One region of the Streptomyces kordofanensis genome, then DNA from elsewhere that is predicted to be linked to it. Evidence: riboswitches for the same ligand, from Rfam matches in the RefSeq annotation. Region 1 holds a riboswitch; the other holds the start of a gene.
The links. Region 1 has a riboswitch for glycine ahead of gcvT (glycine cleavage system aminomethyltransferase GcvT). Riboswitches for the same ligand answer to the same signal wherever they lie in the genome.
Positions count from the first base shown of each region.

Region 2: another riboswitch for glycine. It lies ahead of gcvP (aminomethyl-transferring glycine dehydrogenase); the one in region 1 lies ahead of gcvT (glycine cleavage system aminomethyltransferase GcvT).

Region 1 covers NZ_CP094264.1:1,247,443-1,251,851, forward strand. The annotation lists gene LUW75_RS05495 (enhanced serine sensitivity protein SseB C-terminal domain-containing protein) at 1-626, opposite strand, end outside; gene LUW75_RS05500 (enhanced serine sensitivity protein SseB) at 760-1,539, opposite strand; gene LUW75_RS05505 (AAA family ATPase) at 1,620-2,264, opposite strand; glycine riboswitch at 2,420-2,517, shown strand; gene gcvT (glycine cleavage system aminomethyltransferase GcvT) at 2,653-3,792, shown strand; gene gcvH (glycine cleavage system protein GcvH) at 3,886-4,260, shown strand; gene glyA (serine hydroxymethyltransferase) at 4,295-4,409, shown strand, end outside.
Region 2 covers NZ_CP094264.1:4,773,512-4,777,920, forward strand. The annotation lists gene LUW75_RS21705 (DNA polymerase IV) at 1-816, shown strand, start outside; gene LUW75_RS21710 (PRC-barrel domain-containing protein) at 744-1,109, opposite strand; glycine riboswitch at 1,223-1,321, shown strand; gene gcvP (aminomethyl-transferring glycine dehydrogenase) at 1,502-4,387, shown strand.

The DNA of each region.
Region 1 (4,409 bases):
TCGTGCCCGTCGGACATGGCGACCGTCGACACGGGCAGCCCGTCCGGGACGGCCGCGACGGACTGCCGCATCATCGCGCGGACCGCTTCGACGGACGCGTGGTCCGTCCCGTAGAGGTCGAGGCCGATGGCGAGGTACGGCGTGCCGAGGGACGGCTGCACCCAGACCCGGCGCAGGGAGCGCACGGCGGGGGTGCGGTGGGCGTTCTGGGTGAGCAGGGCGTAGAACTGCGGCAGCTCGACGGCGGGCTCGGAGAGCCGGAGCGGGCCGGCGGGCATGCGGTCCAGCCCGGTGGCGATCCGCCGCAGATCGGCCCAGGGGACGCCGACACCGCCGCCGGGGGCGTGCGGGTTGAGCCAGAGACCCCACCGGTCGGGGTAGAGGGCGCGGGCCACGTCGCGGACGGCGACCACCTCGTGGGCGCGGTTCCAGCCGGAGAGGGCCAGTTCCTGGGCGGAGGTGACGCACGGGGCGTAGCCGAGGCCGTCGACCTCCATCTTCCCGTACTGGGCGTCGGGGGAGCCGGCCCGGCCGTGCCAGAGCAGCATCCACACCCGGCCCTCGGCGAGGGCGTGGAGCAGCGCCTCGTACGCGTCGTAGCGCCCGGGTGCGACCTGCCGCAGCATGTGCTCGACCTTTTCCGGAGGTCCCGGCTCCGCTCGGCCGGGGAGGCCCCGCCGCCCGCCGCCGTGCCTGACGCGCTCACCCGATCCCGCCCCTCGTTCGCAGACTTCCGCTCCAGCTTAAGGGGACGCCCGGTCAGGGGAGGGGTTCGCGGCGGTAGAAGGGGCGCACCTTTTGGAGCATCCAGTCGCCGACGGGGTCGTCGGCGACGTCGAGGAGGACCAGGTTGACCGGCCACGGCACGGGAGCGGCGCCCAGGGCGCGGCCGAGGGCGTCCAGGGGGGCGGCGCGGTCGGAACCCTCCGGGGAGAGGAGCTGGACGCCGACGAAGAGGGCGGGCGGGTCCCCCTCGACGCTGGCGAGGGCGCGCCGGGCGGTGAGCACCGCCCCGGTCGCCTCGAACTCGGCCCTCGCGGCGGAGAGGAAGTCGACGGGGTCGTCCTGCCAGTCGGGTTCGAACAGCCGGACGCGCGCACCGGAGGCGGCCCCCTCCAGCGGGCTCCGGCCGGCGCGGCACAGCTCGGCGACGGCGGGCGGCGGGAGGGGCGCGCCGACGGTGCCGCCCGGGTTGAGGGCGAGACCGAGCTGCGGCGGCAGCCCGCGGGCGAACTCGACGGCGGGGGCGACGGCGTACGCCATGTGGCCGCCGGCGCAGGCGCGGAACTGGCCCTCGGAGGTGAACACCGGCACGTACGGCAGGCCGTCCAGCTCCAGCGTGGGCAGGTCGAGGCCGGGAGCTCCGGGACCGGCGCCGTCGGGGGAGCCGCCCTCGGGCAGGGGCACCCAGACCCGGCTGCGGCCGAGGACCTCGACGATGCGGGCACCGGCGGCGCCCTGGCCGAGGGAGGCGGAGAGGACCTCCTCCAGCTCGTTGGACGGCCATGCGGCGTCGACTGCGGCGGGTGCGGTGTCCACGGTGTCCCTGCGTCCTTCCCCGGTCTTCCGGTACCTGCCGCAGCACCCTAGCGGGCGGGGGCCGGGCCGCCCCCGGCGGATCAGCGGAAGCGGATGCGGGCCAGGGCCGCGGCCGCCGGGCGGTCGAGGAGGACCGCGGAGCCGCAGCCGCCGGGCAGGACCCCCTGCTCGGCGTCGCGGACGAGCCGGCCCACGGCCCTGCGGTGCCGGGCGAAGGCGTACGCGGAGACGCCCCTCCCCCGCTGCCGCTGGCCCTCGCGGGCGGTGCCGGGGTCGACGTCGAGGAGCACCAGGTGCAGGGTGCCGCCCCGGCGGCGGGCCTCGCGGGCGAGCCAGCGGCGCACCCAGGACTGCGTGCCGCAGTCGTGGACGACGACGCCGAGGCCGGCGCGCAGCCGGGTCCACAGGCCGGCGTAGTGGGCGGCGCGGACGAGGGGGCGGTAGGCGGCGTACGGCAGGAGGCGCGGCACGCGGCCCTCCCAGCGTTCGCGGGTGTCCTGGGAGTCGACGGCGCGGTCGGGGGCGATCCGCCGGATGAGTGTGGACTTGCCGCTTCCGGGTAGTCCCGAGACGACGACCACGTCGGCCTCGGCGAAGGCCAGCTCGCGCGGGACGCGCCCGCCGCGGTCGCGGAGGTCGCGGAGGACGGGGGCGGCGGTCGTGCGGGCGGGCAGCGCCGGCGGCACTCCCGCGGTCGTGGCGTACGCGCCGGACCGCTGCGACATGATGGCCCCTCCCGAGCTCGGCTCCCCCCCCCAGCCTGCCCAAGGAGTGTAAAGAAACGGTAATGGGGCGCAAGCGATTTGCCGACAAGCCGAGGGTTTGCCTATCCGGACCCTCATGCGATGATGTGCGCGCCGACAACCGCATACAGGCCGCTCGAATCCGTGCGGGAGAGTCCCGGGCCGTCGTCGGCCCGGGCGCCGAAGGAGCAAGTTCCTCCCTTGAATCTCTCAGGCCCCGCACCGCACGGATGAGGCAGATCTGAAAAGCGAGCCGCTCCCCGCACCGCCGGGGCGCCGCTCCACCCAAGGTGCAAGCCGCTCCCCGGCAGGGGTCACGGCGAACCTCTCAGGTTCCGATGACAGATGGGGAGGACCGTCCTCGCCATCCATGCCCCGGACCTGGGAGCCCCCTCATGAGCACTTCCCCCGCCGCACGGCCCTCGATGCGCTGCATCGTGCGCTGGGCGCGACCATGACCGACTTCGCCGGCTGGGACATGCCGCTGCGGTACGGCAGCGAGCGGGACGAGCACACCGCCGTCCGCACCCGGGCCGGCCTGTTCGACCTCTCCCACATGGGTGAGATCACCGTGACCGGCGCGCAGGCGGCGGACCTCCTCGACCACGCGCTGGTCGGCAACATCGGCGGCGTCGGCGTGGGCCGCGCCCGCTACACGATGATCTGCCGCGAGGACGGCGGCATCCTCGACGACCTGATCGTCTACCGGCTCGCCGAGCAGGAGTACATGGTCGTCGCCAACGCCTCCAACGCCCAGGTGGTGCTGGACGCGCTGACCGAGCGCGCGGCCGGCTTCGACGCCGAGGTCCGCGACGACCGCGACGCCTACGCGCTGATCGCCGTCCAGGGCCCCGAGTCCCCCGGCATCCTGAAGTCGGTCACCGACGCCGACCTGGACGGCCTGAAGTACTACGCGGGCCTGCCCGGCACGGTCGCCGGCGTCCCGGCGCTGATCGCCCGCACCGGTTACACCGGCGAGGACGGCTTCGAGCTGTTCACCGCGCCGGAGCACGCCGAGACCCTGTGGAAGGCGCTGACCGCGGCCGGCGAGGGCGCCGGGCTGATCCCGTGCGGCCTGTCCTGCCGCGACACGCTGCGCCTGGAGGCGGGCATGCCGCTGTACGGGCACGAGCTGACGACCGACCTGACCCCCTTCGACGCGGGCCTGGGCCGGGTCGTGAAGTTCGAGAAGGCCGGTGACTTCGTGGGCCGCGCCGCGCTGGAGGAGGCCGCCGCGCGCGCCGAGACCGCGCCGCCGCGCAGGCTGGTCGGCCTGGTCGCCGAGGGCCGCCGCGTGCCGCGCGCCGGGATGTCCGTGGTCGCCGGCGGCCGGGTGGTCGGCGAGGTCACCTCGGGCGCCCCGTCGCCGACGCTGGGCAGGCCGATCGCCATGGCGTACGTGGACGCGGAGCACGCCGCGCCGGGCACGCCGGGCGTGGGCGTCGACGTCCGCGGTACCCACGAGCCGTACGAGGTCGTGGCGCTGCCGTTCTACAAGCGGCAGAAGTGACACCCCCGCGGCTGCCGCTCCCGCGGTGCCGGGTCTGACCCCGCACCCCTCCCCGTTCACCACCACTCCCGCCCGTACAGGAGAATCCAGACCATGAGCAACCCCCAGCAGCTGCGCTACAGCAAGGAACACGAGTGGCTGTCGCCCGCCGAGGACGGCGTCGCGACGATCGGCATCACGGAGCACGCGGCGAGCGCCCTCGGCGACGTCGTGTACGTCCAGCTCCCGGAGGTCGGTGCCACGGTCACCGCGGGCGAGACCTGCGGCGAGCTGGAGTCCACCAAGTCCGTCAGCGACCTGTACTCGCCGGTCACCGGTGAGGTCGTCGAGGCGAACCAGGAGGTCGTGGACGACCCCTCCCTGGTGAACAGCGCCCCCTTCGAGGGCGGCTGGCTGTTCAAGGTGCGCGTCACCGAGGAGCCGGAGGACCTGCTCTCGGCCGACGAGTACACCGAGTTCGCCGGCTGACCGGCCCGACACCCACACCCGTAGGGACCGCGTGATGTCGCTTCTGAACACCCCCCTCCACGAGCTGGACCCGGACGTCGCCGCAGCCGTCGACGCCGAGCTCCGGCGCCAGCAGAACACCCTGGAGATGATCGCCTCGGAGAACTTCG
Region 2 (4,409 bases), 3.5 Mb from region 1:
GGGACGTCGCTGTACGCGATGGCGCTGGGTCGCGACGACCGCCCGGTGGTGGCGGAGCGGGACGCCAAGTCGGTCTCGGTGGAGGACACCTTCGACGTGGACCTGCACGACCGGGCGCGGGTGCGGCGGGAGGTGGAACGGCTCGCCGAGCGGTGCGTGCGCCGGCTGCGGGCCGCCGGTCGCTCGGGGCGCACGGTGGTGCTGAAGGTGCGGCGGTACGACTTCTCGACGCTGACCCGTTCCGAGACGCTGCGCGGCCCGACCGACGACCCCGTGGTGGTGCGGGAGGCCGCCGCCCGGCTGCTCGACGCCGTCGACACGACGGGCGGGGTGCGGTTGCTCGGTGTGGGGGTCAGCGGGCTGGCCGACTTCACGCAGGAGGACCTGTTCGCCCAGGCGTCGGCCGACGGTTCCCGGGCCGTGTCCGGTCCCCGCGGCGACGTGCCGGCGGCCCCCACGGGGGCGGAGGAGGACGCCGCCGGTCCGCAGGGGCCGCCGCCCGCGCCGGGCGGCGGCGGGGCCGGTGCGGGCGGCGGGGAGCCGGCGGGGGAGCGGCGGTGGGCCGCCGGAGCCGACGTGCGGCACTCCGTGTACGGGCCCGGGTGGGTGCAGGGCAGCGGGCTCGGCCGGGTCACCGTGCGGTTCGAGGGCCCCGGGTCGGCGCCCGGCAGGGTGCGGACCTTCCGTACCGACGACCCGGAGCTGGAGCCTTCCGACCCGCTGCCGCTGGTGCCGGAGGGTGGTCAGCCGCTGCCCTCCGCCGGCGTGTCGGAGCCCACGTCCGGGGAGGGTGCGGACGGCAGGGGCAGGTCGTAGTGCCGGTGGAGCCGGAGTTCCTGTTCCGGCGAGAGGTGCCGGCCCACCCCGAGGTCCGGTGCGTCCTTGACCAGGGACTTCCCGTACGGGACGCGCAGGTGGCCGTCGACGAGCCCGCTCGGCTCCAGCGGGACGAACGCGTCACGGCCGAAGAGTCCCGTCCGCACGGCCGCCCACTTCGGGACGCCCGTCGCATCGTCCAGGTACACCTCGTCCACCGTGCCGATCCTGTGGCCGTCGCGGTCGAAGGCCTTGCGCCCGATCAGGCCGCGCGGGTCGATGTCGGTCTGCACAGTTCCTCCGGTCGGTCGCGACTGGTCCCCGGACACCACGAAAGGGCACAACGGTGACGTCGGCCACTCGAGGAAGCGGCCCGTGACCTCGCTGGTAGGCTGGCAACGGCTGCTGACCCCGTGCGGGAGAGTCCTCCGGAGGAATCGTCCGGGGGCGCCGAAGGAGCAAATCCTCCCCGGAATCTCTCAGGCCCCTGTACCGCACGGACGAGGTCACTCTGGAAAGCAGGGCGGGAGTCGGACGGCACCCGCCCTCACCGACGGTGAAAGCCGCGCCACCCCGCCGGGATGCGCGGCGAAGCTCTCAGGTTGAGATGACAGAGGGGGAGGCCGTCCGGGCACCCGCGCCGAGGTGCCCCTCGCAGGTCGCTACGACCAGGAGGCCCCCGTACATGACCGCCAACCGCATTCCGCTCTCCCAGCTCGAGCGGGGCACCCCCTTCGAGCAGCGCCACATCGGCCCCGACGCCGGGGCGCGTGCCAAGATGCTCGCGCAGGTCGGCTACGGCTCGCTCGACGAGCTCACGGCGGCCGCGGTGCCGGACGTGATCAAGAGCGCCGAGGCCCTCGGGCTGCCCGAGGCCCGCACCGAGGCCGAGGTCCTCGCCGAACTGCGCGACCTCGCCGGACGCAACCGGGTCCTGGCCCCGATGATCGGCCTCGGCTACTACGGCACGTTCACCCCGCCGGTCATCCTCCGCAACGTCATGGAGAACCCGGCCTGGTACACGGCGTACACCCCGTACCAGCCGGAGATCTCCCAGGGCCGTCTGGAGGCGCTGCTCAACTTCCAGACCGTGGTCGCCGACCTGACGGGTCTGCCCACCTCCGGCGCCTCCCTCCTCGACGAGGGCACCGCCGCCGCCGAGGCCATGTCCCTCGCGCGGCGCGTCGGCAAGGTCAAGGACGGCGTCTTCCTGGTCGACGCCGACGCCCTGCCGCAGACGATCGCCGTCATCGAGACCCGCGCCGAGCCGACCGGCGTCGAGGTCGTCGTCGCCGACCTCGGCGACGGCATCCCCGCCGAGGTCGCCGAGCGCGGCGTCTTCGGCGTCCTCCTCCAGTACCCGGGCGCGTCCGGCGCGGTCCGCGACATCAAGCCGCTGGTCGACGCCGCCCACGAACTCGGCGCCGTCGTCACCGTCGCCGCCGACCTGCTCGCGTTGACCCTGCTCACCCCGCCCGGCGAGCTGGGCGCGGACATCGCCGTCGGCACCACCCAGCGGTTCGGCGTCCCGATGGGCTTCGGCGGTCCGCACGCCGGCTACATGGCCGTCCGCGACACGTTCGCCCGCAGCCTCCCCGGCCGCCTCGTCGGCGTCTCCGTCGACGCCGACGGCGACAAGGCGTACCGCCTCGCCCTCCAGACCCGCGAGCAGCACATCCGCCGCGAGAAGGCCACCAGCAACATCTGCACCGCCCAGGTGCTCCTCGCCGTCATGGCCGGCATGTACGCGGTCTACCACGGCCCCGAGGGCCTGAAGGAGATCGCCCGGCGCACCCACCGGTACGCGGCGGTCCTCGCGGCCGGCCTGCGCGCCGGCGGCGTCGAGCTCGTCCACGGGGCCTTCTTCGACACCGTCACCGCGCGCGTGCCCGGCAGGGCCGCCGAGGTCGTCGCCGCGGCCCGCGGGAACGGCGTCAACATCCACCTCGTCGACGCCGACCACGTCTCCGTCGCCTGCGACGAGACCACCGGCCGCGCCCAGCTCTCGGCCGTGTGGGCCGCCTTCGGCGTGAGCGGCGACATCGAGGCGCTGGACGCCGGGACCGCCGACGCGCTGCCCGAGGCGCTGCTGCGCACCGACGCGTACCTGACCCACCCGGTCTTCCACGCACACCGTTCCGAGACCGCGATGCTGCGGTACCTGCGCAGGCTCGCCGACCGCGACTACGCGCTGGACCGCGGCATGATCCCGCTCGGTTCCTGCACGATGAAGCTGAACGCGACCACCGAGATGGAGCCGGTCACCTGGCCCGAGTTCGGCCAGATGCACCCCTTCGCCCCGGCGGAGCAGGCCGAGGGCTACCTCACGCTCATCCACGAGCTGGAGGACCGCCTCGCCGAGATCACCGGCTACGACAAGGTGTCCATCCAGCCCAACGCCGGTTCGCAGGGCGAGCTCGCGGGCCTCCTCGCCGTCCGCGCCTACCACCGCGCCAACGGCGACGCGCAGCGCACGGTCTGCCTCATCCCGTCCTCCGCGCACGGCACCAACGCCGCCTCGGCCGTCATGGCGGGGATGAGGGTCGTCGTCGTCAAGACCGCCGACGACGGCGAGGTCGACGTCGCGGACCTGCGCGCCAAGATCGAGCGGCACCGCGACGAACTCGCCGTGCTGATGATCACCTATCCGTCGACGCACGGTGTCTTCGAGGAGCACGTCGCCGACATCTGCGCCCGGGTCCACGAGGCGGGCGGCCAGGTCTACGTCGACGGCGCCAACCTCAACGCGCTCGTCGGCCTGGCGAAGCCCGGCGAGTTCGGCGGCGACGTGTCGCACCTGAACCTGCACAAGACGTTCTGCATCCCGCACGGCGGCGGCGGTCCCGGTGTCGGCCCGGTCGCGGTCCGCTCGCACCTCGCCCCGTACCTGCCGAACCACCCCCTCCAGCCGGCCGCCGGCCCGGAGACCGGCGTCGGCCCGATCTCGGCGGCGCCGTGGGGTTCGGCCGGCATCCTGCCGATCTCCTGGGCGTACGTGCGGCTCATGGGCGGCGAGGGCCTCAAGCGCGCCACGCAGGTCGCCGTCCTCGCGGCGAACTACATCGCCAAGCGCCTGGAGCCGCACTTCCCGGTGCTGTACACCGGTCCGGGCGGTCTCGTCGCGCACGAGTGCATCATCGACCTGCGGCCGCTGTCGAAGGAGACCGGCGTCAGCGTCGACGACATCGCCAAGCGCCTGATCGACTACGGCTTCCACGCGCCGACCATGTCGTTCCCGGTCGCCGGCACGCTGATGATCGAGCCGACCGAGAGCGAGGACCTGACGGAGCTCGACCGGTTCGTCGACACGATGATCGCGATCCGCGGCGAGATCGAGAAGGTCGCGTCGGGCGTCTGGCCGGCCGACGACAACCCGCTGCGCAACGCCCCGCACACGGCGGCCGCGCTCGGCGGTGAGTGGAACCACGCCTACAGCCGTGAGGAGGCCGTCTTCCCGGCGGGCGTCTCGGCCGCGGACAAGTACTGGCCGCCGGTGCGCCGGATCGACGGCGCCTTCGGCGACCGCAACCTGGTCTGCTCCTGCCCGCCGCTCGACGAGTACGACGCCTGAGAAGGGCGGTGGGCGCCGGGCC